DNA from 3 places in the Bacteroides intestinalis DSM 17393 genome. Region 1 is predicted to be linked to each of the others. Evidence: riboswitches for the same ligand, from Rfam matches in the RefSeq annotation. Region 1 holds a riboswitch; each other region holds the start of a gene.
What was found. Region 1 has a riboswitch for cobalamin ahead of BACINT_RS23180 (TonB-dependent receptor plug domain-containing protein). Riboswitches for the same ligand answer to the same signal wherever they lie in the genome.

Region 1 (3,282 bases):
CAAGCCCTTACCGGTGGACAGATCAGCGTGATAGAGTATTTTGTAGAAGTTTCTGTGATTTATCAAAGTAAACAGAATCTGCTTCAATTGGAAAATCAGTATCAGAAGGTAATGGCACAGATATATAAGAGTAAACTATAAGAATATATTCTTATTATATTTATAAAGAAAGCGAAGAACCAACTCCGGCAATTGAAGGAGTTGATTCTTCGCTTTCTTTATAAATAGCATAACAAATCACAGTTTCGTAATTTTCCCCATAAAGAGAATTGCTCCCGTACTCTTTTCCTTAATCACAAAAGCAAAAGGACGGTCTACATAGAAAGATATAGGAGTAGATGGTCCAACGGAAGTTTCAAACATTCCACCAACTGTAACAGCTGCTGCTTCAGTGCCTTCCTCATCTACATTTACATAAGTAAATTGCTGCAAAAGACCAATATATAACTCGGCTGCCGACATTTTAGAGAAATCAGCCTTATAACCATCAAAGGCATCCTTCATCCCCATAGCAACCATATCCTCTATGAGCATCTTGTTATACTCCACTTTGAAACGGGGAAGTTTAACCTGCAATTGTCTGCCCGACAAAGCTGCATTCCACTCTTTCCAGTTTTCATAAGTCAACTCGGACAAACTCTCATCCAAAGTCTTATCCACGGCAGGCAATAAGAGCACCATACTGAAAGCTTAGTTACCATACGGCAATTCTGCGATGGAGAATGCTGAGTTCTGAGCATAATTAAACGTTTCTGTCTGATTCATCATATTCACTTTCTGCTCAGTACCATCAGAATTAGTAAAATTTTCCTGGCGAGTATCCGATTTTTGGAATTGACTCTTCCAGATACCTTTGAAGTAGAGTGCATTAATCAAATACATACGTGCATCTTCCGGTATTCTCTGTATAACCTCTTTTATACAATTATTCGTCTGCTCGGCACACCATTGGTTTATCACATCTTTCGCTGTGGGAGATGCAAAGTCAAGCTCCTGCACCTGTGCATCGTACATTTTCTTATTCACATCCACAAAGGAGTCGTAAACCTTAAAACCTTCCTTTATCCAGATAGAATTGGCAATTCCTAATTGAGTGGTATTATCCAAATCCAATAAAGCTGAAGTTAGTTTTTGATTATAGTTATTCAGATCATCAAGAGAGAAAGAAGCGGCAGGAAATCCCAATACGTTCTGCATTTCAGTAAGCGTATTGCCCGAAGCTCCGTTAGTAATCATTGATAAGCAAAGCGATGCACTCAATGGAGACACAAAGACATTCGGCTTTTCCTTTTCGGTACTGCACACCTGATCGAAGAAACGGAAAGCAAAGTCTGTACCTTTGTCCATTAAAGCTTGTTCCACACGGGTGAGATTGATGTCTTGACGTGGTTTAGGTTCCGGTTGAGGAGGGTTCTCATCATTCTGACAAGCTGCAAGGATACTGAGTAGGCTTAGCGCAGCAATAGTTTTCTTTAGCATAAGCATTATAGTATTAGTTTTCTATTAAGTTACTCTGTTAGAATAAATGCATAAATTTATAAAATACTGCACCACATTACAAATTAAACATAAATCTTTCTTATCTTTGCTCCCGGTTTTGTTGGAGTATGCCTTTCGGTATACTCCATGAAAAGGGAATTGGGTGTGACTCCCAAACAGTCCCGCTGCTGTGATCTCCTATTGCAGGATTTGCCAATCACCTGTGCCACTGCCAATATTCGTATGGTGGGAAGGCGGTAAATCCGGAGTAAGTCAGAAGACCTGCAAAACCGATCATTTCTTATGCCTTCGAGGAAAGGGCATGAGGTGTATCTATTTTTATAGCTTTCTATATATGATAAAAGATAATCTATGTCGGTACATCTGGCTACGGTTTTATTTGTTTTGCTTTGTATGTTGGCTTTGCGCCAGCCTGCAAGCACAACAGGTGGGAGACTCCATTACAGGAAAAGTACATGCAATTCCGGAAGTGGGGATAAAAGGTCGGCGTGTACCACCGGCTCTCTCAGCAACCGCCCCGCTCCAACAGATGAAGAAAACTGATATGGAACGTTTGGGAGTATCGGATGTGGCCGATGCAGTTCGCCATTTCTCGGGAGTCAGCGTTAAGGATTATGGTGGAGTTGGTGGATTAAAGACTGTTTCTGTACGCAGTTTGGGAGCGCAACATACAGCAGTCAGCTATGACGGAGTGACAGTCAGTGATTGTCAGTCAGGGCAGGTAGATATCTCCCGTTTTTCGTTAGACAATGTTTCTGAACTGGCACTCAGCATTGGGCAGAGTGATAATATTTACCAGACAGCAAAGATGTTTGCCTCTGCCGGTGCTTTAAGTATCGAAACCGCACGTCCGGACTTTAGTGACAGACCTTTACGGTTGCTTGCAAATATGAAAACCGGTTCTTACGGGCTTGCTAATCCTTCTTTATTTTATGCTCAAAAATTAAGTAACCGTTTCAGTCTTTCTGCCCATGCTGATTATTTACGAGCAGACGGCAATTATCCTTTCAAAATGTGGAATGGGAACAAACTGATTGACTCCAAACGAAACAATAGTGATATAGAGACTTATCGGGCAGAATTAAATTTGTTTGTAACTCTGAATGAGAAACAGGATTTGAAAGCCAAAGTTTATCTCTTTGATTCGGAAAGAGGGTTACCCGGCGGAGTAATTTATGACAATCCGTATGCTGCCGAAAGACTATATGACCGTAATTACTTCGGCCAATTGAAGTATGAGAATCGGTTCTCTGAGAAATGGAAACTACAAGCAAGTGGAAAATTTAACTTCAGCTGGAACCGGGACTATAATAATGAATCTTCCGGTATTACAGACAATCGTTTCCGCCAGACTGAGACTTACTTATCCGCTACCCTATGGAACGAACCGGTGAAAGGGTTATCTTTCTCATTAGCACAGGATTTCGCCTATAACTATTTGTCAACGACTTTACAGAACAATCAATATCCGGAACGTTTCACCTATTTAACAGCAATAGCCACACACTATAAAAGCAACCGATTTTCTGCTACCGCTTCCCTGCTGAATACTTATATTACAGAGAATGTACGGACAGGAAAAGCTGCTGCAGACCGTAAACGCCTTTCCCCCGCTGTCAGTCTGTCGTGGAAACCATTTGATTTTGGTCTACGTTTCAGAGCTTCATACAAAGATATCTTCCGTACACCGACATTCAATGATTTGTATTATCTGGTAATTGGCAACCATAATTTAAAGCCTGAAGTTACCCGGCAATTCAATGTAGGTACAACGTGGAGTTC
Region 2 (3,282 bases), 2.4 Mb from region 1:
TGCAGAACCTTCGTGAAGTCCGTGCTCTTGCGGATAAGTATCATAAACCTGTATTATTTGACTCCGCACGTTTTGCGGAAAATGCTTACTTCATCAAAATGCGTGAAGATGGCTATAGCGGTAAAACAATCAAGGAAATTACGAAAGAGATGTTCGAACTGGCAGATGGTATGACTATGAGTGCCAAGAAGGATGGTATCGTCAATATGGGAGGCTTCATTGCTACACGAAAAAAAGATTGGTACGAAGGTGCCAAAGGCTTTTGCGTGCAATATGAAGGGTATCTTACTTACGGTGGTATGAATGGTCGTGACATGAATGCACTTGCCACAGGACTGGATGAGAATACGGAATTTGATAATCTGGAAACCCGCATCCGTCAGGTAGAATATCTGGCAAAGAAGTTGGATGAATACGGTATTCCTTATCAGCGTCCAGCAGGCGGACATGCCATTTTTGTGGATGCAACGAAGGTACTGACGCATGTACCGAAGAATGAATTCCCGGCACAGACTCTAACGGTTGAATTGTATCTTGAAGCCGGTATCAGAGGATGTGAAATCGGTTATATTCTGGCAGACCGTGATCCGGTTACTCGTGAGAACCGTTTTACCGGATTGGATTTATTGCGTCTTGCTATTCCCCGCCGCGTATATACGGATAATCACATGAACGTGATAGCAGTAGCGTTGAAGAATGTTTTCGACCGTCGTGAAAGTATTACTAATGGAGTCCGTATTACTTGGGAGGCTCCCCTGATGCGTCATTTCACTGTTCAATTGGAACGTACATAACTACTTTCTTTTTCATAATACAAATGAGGTTACCCGAATTCATATATTGAAGGGGTAACCTCATTTCTTTTATTTATCTTCTTTCTCGTTATTCATTCTGTAACTTAATGCTCCTGACGGGCATTTCTTGATTTGAGCGATCAATTCTTCCGTCGTTGCATTTTCAGCCGTTATCCACGGTTTTTCTTTCGGATGATACACATTCGGAAGGGTCTTGGTACAAATGCCTGCATGTTGGCACAGGCCGGGTTGCCAGATGATGGTCACTTCCCCGTTCGTATATTCTTTCTTTATATTCATAACTATTTATTATTGAATGTGAATACCTTTCATTACAATTCTTTTCCATTCGGGATGTTTGTGAATGTATCCCGCTACAAACGGGCAGAGAGGTACTAATCTAAGTCCTTGTTTTTCTATATCTTTTAATGCTTTTTCTACTAACTGGCTGCCGATGCCTTTACCACCCAGTTGAGTGGGTACTTCGGTGTGTGTCAGGTAAATCTCCCCATTCGTTGATTTTATATACTCAATCTTTGGAGTATATTGATCGACATGGAACTCATATTGGTGACGTTCTTCATTGTCGATCAGTTTATAATCTGCTTCCATAACTCTTCGTATTGATTGTTTACTGTATGTATAACACGCGGATGATGAAATTTGTTTTGGGAAAGTTACAGAATAAAATGTCCGGGCGAAATCCCTTCGACCGGACACCATTCAAATAAACTTGGCAGAGTTTATTGTTCCTTACTTTCTTTGAAGCAGAGTGGATGAATGAAATGAGGGGACGATTTGCCCGTTTCATTTAGACTCAACGCTTTTTCCTCGAAAGCAGTGATAAAAACAGTGCATGGCAGGTCTTCTGACTTGTTTCTGTTGCCAGGCGCCTTCCCGGAAGCGGACTTCCAGTGGCTATTGGTAGTTTGCCTGCAACCTATCATGAAACTTACAGCAGCGGGACTGTTCAGGACTTGCACCTGATTCCCTTTTAATTACCGTCTCCGAACAAAGACAGTAAACCAATGCATCGCAAAGATAAGGAAAAAAGTGGTTAGTGCAAACCGTTTCTTACTTTTCCTTTGCCAGGGTGAATACGAATTCTAATCCGCCCCCTTGGTTGTTCTTGGCCGAAATGGTACCTCCATGGATGATTACCGAGTTCTTTACGATAGCCAATCCCAATCCTGTACCGCCCAGTTTGCGTGAGCGTCCTTTATCCACCCGGTAGAAGCGTTCGAATAAGCGGTTCAGATGTTCGGGAGAGACGCCCACGCCGGTATCGGCAAAACTAAAGTAGTAGAAGTTCTCGTCCTCGCGGAAACAGCTGATGTTGATGCGTATATCCGTGCCTGCATAAGCAATGGCATTGTCCATCAGGTTGCGGAAAATGGAGTATAGCAGGGAGTAATTTCCCCGTAGTTGTATCTTCGGTTTTAGGGAGTTGACTACGGTGATATGCTTTTCTTCCAGTTCCAAGGATACCTCGTTTACGATATTGCCTACCAACAGGCTGATGTCTACTTTCTCCATGTCGATCATGTTGGCGGCTTCGTCCATACGCGTTAATACGGAGATGTCGCGTAGCAGTCGGCTTAACCGGTTGCTTTGGGCATAACATCGCTCTATGAATGTCTGCATCTTCTCCCGGGAAATGTTTTCATTGTTGACGATGGTTTCCAAATATCCCTGTATGCTACTGACCGGAGTCTTCAGTTCATGTGCGATGTTTTGCGTCAACTGGCGTTTCAGGCGGATCTGCTCTTCTTCCTGAGTGATGTCATTGATGGATATCTCGAAGCTTAAATCCTGGAATATAATACATTCCACAATAAACATACGTCCATTCTTATTGATGCTGATAGACATACGCTTTTCTTCCTTGCCCGGACGCTTGGGAGCTTTGTTGATGAAATCCGTGATTTTCTGGAACTCACTGATGGAGAATATTTCCTCTGTTGTTTGCAGGTTGGAGTCTGAAATCAGATTGCTGTACTGTGTGAACAGGTTGTTGACCAGGATTTCTTTCTTGTCCTTATTGAATACGCCCAATCCTTCATGCGAGGTTTGTAAGTGGGTGATCAATTTCTCCCGTTCAATGTATAGCGCCTCTTTGGTTTCCCGCAGTCGCTTGTATATCTGGATGATATGCTGTGAAATCTCTCCCAGTTCGTTGTGCGGGAAGGCGGATTGCATATCTGTTTCCACAGGCTCATTCTTGTCAGCACGTTTGGCAAACTCACGTAGCTGATTGATGGCTGTCCCCAGTTTAGAGGTGAATTTGTAGAAGATGAAAATTAATAGTAATGATACGATGAGGGTAAACCAGATGTAGTGCTGGTCTGCTGCAAGGTGTCTTACAAGGTTCAGGTCGTAGGGGAGGGCGGAACGTATGATGTAGCCCTCATAGAGTGTGGCGGAATAGAAGTAGGGCACTCCCGTTGTTTCGGAAGTACGGCGTACATCATACCCTTTTCCTTCTGCC
Region 3 (3,282 bases), 870 kb from region 1:
ATTGTCTCTTTAGCATTTTTGAAATGCTTCTTTTCCAGTCCGCGGATCACCGCGTCGGTGTTTTCTGTAATTTGTTTGATGGTAAGCATATCTTGATACTTTGTTTTGATTAAAATCTTGATTTGAGAGCACAAAGATAAGTAAAAAACAAATAAGGTGTTGTTTTTGCTATAAAAAGAAAGGGATGCAATCCATTGGATTACATCCCTTTTCTTTATTTTTTATTCTGAAACTTACGCTTCTGCGCTTTCAGCGGGGATTACAGATACATAACGTCTGTCTTCCTTGGTTACTTTGAACTGTACAGTTCCGTCTACTAAAGCGAAAAGAGTGTGGTCTTTACCCATACCGATGTTGTTACCCGGGTGGAATTCAGTACCTCTTTGACGAACGATGATGTTACCAGCTTTGCAAACTTCGCCACCAAATATCTTAACGCCTAATCTCTTGCTCTGTGATTCGCGGCCGTTCTTAGAACTACCGACACCTTTTTTATGTGCCATTTCTTCTTACTGTTTTAAATTGATTAAGCTACTACTTCTGTGATTGTTAACTCTGTGAATTGTTGACGGTGACCGTTCAACTTGCGATGACCTTTTCTTCTTTTCTTGTGGAAAATGAGAACTTTGTCACCTTTTACCAGGCTTGATACAATCTGGCAAACTACTTTTGCACCTTCTACGGTGGGAGCACCTACGGTGATAGCACCTTCTTTGTCTACCAAAAGAACTTTGTCAAATTCTACTGTTGTACCGTTTTCTGCATTCTGGATGTGGTGTACAAACAGCTTTTTGCCAGCTTCTGCTTTAAATTGCTGACCGTTGATTTCTACAATTGCGTACATTTCTTATATATAATGTATAAGTTAGCTCCGTCGGGTGGTCTCTAATCACTTAGAAAGCACTTTGTCGAACCCGGTGCGGAATAATCGGGCACAAAAGTACTTCTTTTATTTGGAACAGACAAACGTTTCTTCCTCTTTTTTTGAGGAATAGATTTAGGAAATCTGTCAGGAAGGGATTCTTGCAAGTCTGCTTCATACCAACTCCGTGTCAAGGCCGTACCAACTCCGTATCAAGTCCAAGCGTATAGATACGGAGAAGACACGGAGTAAATAAGACTCAGATATAATGAATATACGGGGCCTATTCATAAAGCCTTGAGTACTGAACCAAGCAAACTTATAAGAGGGAATAAAACATTAAGTTCATTTTCTTTTTTTTTAGAATATTCTTCCTTGCATGATTTATAATGTCTATCTTTGCACTCGGATTTAAGAATCCGGCTTTCGGGTGCTTCGTGATATATCTTATCAAACGAGGTGAAAAGGGAATCAGGTGAAACTCCTGAACAGACCCACTGCTGTGAGCTTCATTAAACTTTTCGGATAAATTCTACACTTGTCCACTGTCCGTATAGGATGGGAAGGACTTCCGGAGAGGAAGCGAGTCAGAAGACCTGCCTGCAAAGTCTGCAATCTACAGTTTCGGGGGAAAAGGAACTTAAGAGATTCACATTGCTTCAACTCATATTGTTATAGATATGAGAGGTCATTGCTCTGACTTCGTACCTCGAAACATAACGGAAAATAATTGTGTGTATGCAGAAGAAACGCATTTTGAGGTTATGTTGTGCAGTGCTAATGGTATCATTATCCGCCTGCGAATATGAGGATGATTTTCCTGCCGGAGTGGGCGAGGGTAATATCGAAGCTATTGTTTTGAACGAGGGAAGAATAGGTACGAATATGGGAGCTATATCTGTATTGTACCGTAACGGGATGGTGAGTCCCGATGTCTTTCGTGTTGTGAATAACCGACCGTTAGGGGATGTAGCACAATCTATTACGATGATTAATGGGAAGTACTTCATCGCTTTGAACAATTCTAAGAAAATCGAGATTGTGAATTCCAAGACTTTCGAATCCGAAGGTACGATACTTTATACACAGGCAGGATTACCACGTCAGATTGTGGCTATATCGGATACTACTGCTATCGTTTCCGATCTTTTAAGTAACAATGTCTCCGGTGTTGATTTGCCCAGCCAGCTGGTACGGATTCGTACCGTGCCTCCTTATGGTACTCCCTTGGAATATATCGTTATCAGAAAATGGGTAGAATATATGGAAGTGTCTGAACATAAACTTTTGGGTATTACAGCAAAAGGGGTTTATGTGTTCGATCTGGACAATATTACTCTGGAAGGAAGCCGCATGATAGAAGAAGTCTATAATGAGGAAGTCACTAAAACCTGTAAATTGCTGAAAGACAAAAATGGCAAGATATGGGCTTTGATGAACGAACGTGATAAAGGCAAACTTACTGCTATCCTGTTAAAGTGTATTGATCCGCAGACGGAGAAGGTAGTGACTACTTACAGACTGCCTTTTGTCAGTAAGAATGAAGCCAAAGAAGGGGATGTAACCGGAACTATCAGCTATAACCGGACTGACATGGATGCTACTAAAACTCTGATCTATTTTAGTGTGCGAACCTGCAAACCGGGTCTTCCGAATGACTCACAACAAAGTATTTATACGTTGAATACGGATGATGGCACTTTTAAATTACATCGTCATGTACCTGGAGTAGATATGATGTATGGTTGTGGAGTAAGTCCGCAAGGGGAAGTGTATATCTGCGACTGTCTGGACTATTCGGCACAGCGTGGCTATATTCGTCATTATAAAGAGAGTGGAAATGTTGAAAGTTACCGTGTTGGTATTTATCCCAATCAGGTCTATTTCCCTGAATCATCCGAAGTTCAATAATCTAAGTTTATGAGAAAACTGTTTTTCCTGATAGTTGCCGCATGCCTGCTGGTGACTGATGCGATAGCTCAAAAAAAGGATACGATTGCCTATGGCCTGAATCTGGATGAGGTGCAGATTGTAGCCCGTCGGATACGTCATGCCAATGAAGCAAATGCCGGTGCAAAAGTGACGCATCTTGAGCCTGAATTGCTGCAAATCAATAAAACCCGTTCGTTTTCTGAGTTATTGACCGAAAATTCAGCTACCTACATTAAGAGCCTGGGCACGGGAGCATTATCTACAGCCTCTTTCCGTGGAGGAAGTGCTGCGCAAACCCGGGTCAACTGGAATGGAATCAACATCACGCCGCCGATGTCCGGAGTGTTTGACTTTTCGCAGTTCCCTGTCTTCTTTGCCGACAACGTGAACCTTTATTATGGAAGCAGTCATGTGAAGAGTGGTACCGGTGCTGTGGGTGGGAGTGTAAACATCTTCAATGATCCGGAGTGGGGAAAGGGAGTTACAGG

Region 2: another riboswitch for cobalamin. It lies ahead of BACINT_RS13580 (GNAT family N-acetyltransferase); the one in region 1 lies ahead of BACINT_RS23180 (TonB-dependent receptor plug domain-containing protein).
Region 3: another riboswitch for cobalamin. It lies ahead of BACINT_RS19855 (DUF5074 domain-containing protein); the one in region 1 lies ahead of BACINT_RS23180 (TonB-dependent receptor plug domain-containing protein).

What each region holds. Positions count from the first base shown of each region.
Region 1 covers NZ_ABJL02000008.1:3,452,549-3,455,830, forward strand. Annotated here, with positions in the region: gene BACINT_RS23170 (TolC family protein) at 1-141, shown strand, start outside; partial or broken gene BACINT_RS23175 (serpin family protein) at 238-1,479, opposite strand; cobalamin riboswitch at 1,581-1,783, shown strand; gene BACINT_RS23180 (TonB-dependent receptor plug domain-containing protein) at 1,835-3,282, shown strand, end outside.
Region 2 covers NZ_ABJL02000008.1:1,025,391-1,028,672, reverse strand. Annotated here, with positions in the region: gene BACINT_RS13590 (tryptophanase) at 1-794, shown strand, start outside; gene BACINT_RS13585 ((4Fe-4S)-binding protein) at 864-1,094, opposite strand; gene BACINT_RS13580 (GNAT family N-acetyltransferase) at 1,104-1,406, opposite strand; cobalamin riboswitch at 1,636-1,840, opposite strand; gene BACINT_RS13575 (sensor histidine kinase) at 1,869-3,282, opposite strand, start outside.
Region 3 covers NZ_ABJL02000008.1:2,582,311-2,585,592, reverse strand. Annotated here, with positions in the region: gene serS (serine--tRNA ligase) at 1-89, opposite strand, end outside; gene rpmA (50S ribosomal protein L27) at 234-503, opposite strand; gene rplU (50S ribosomal protein L21) at 527-844, opposite strand; cobalamin riboswitch at 1,274-1,481, shown strand; gene BACINT_RS19855 (DUF5074 domain-containing protein) at 1,601-2,773, shown strand; gene BACINT_RS19850 (TonB-dependent receptor plug domain-containing protein) at 2,783-3,282, shown strand, end outside.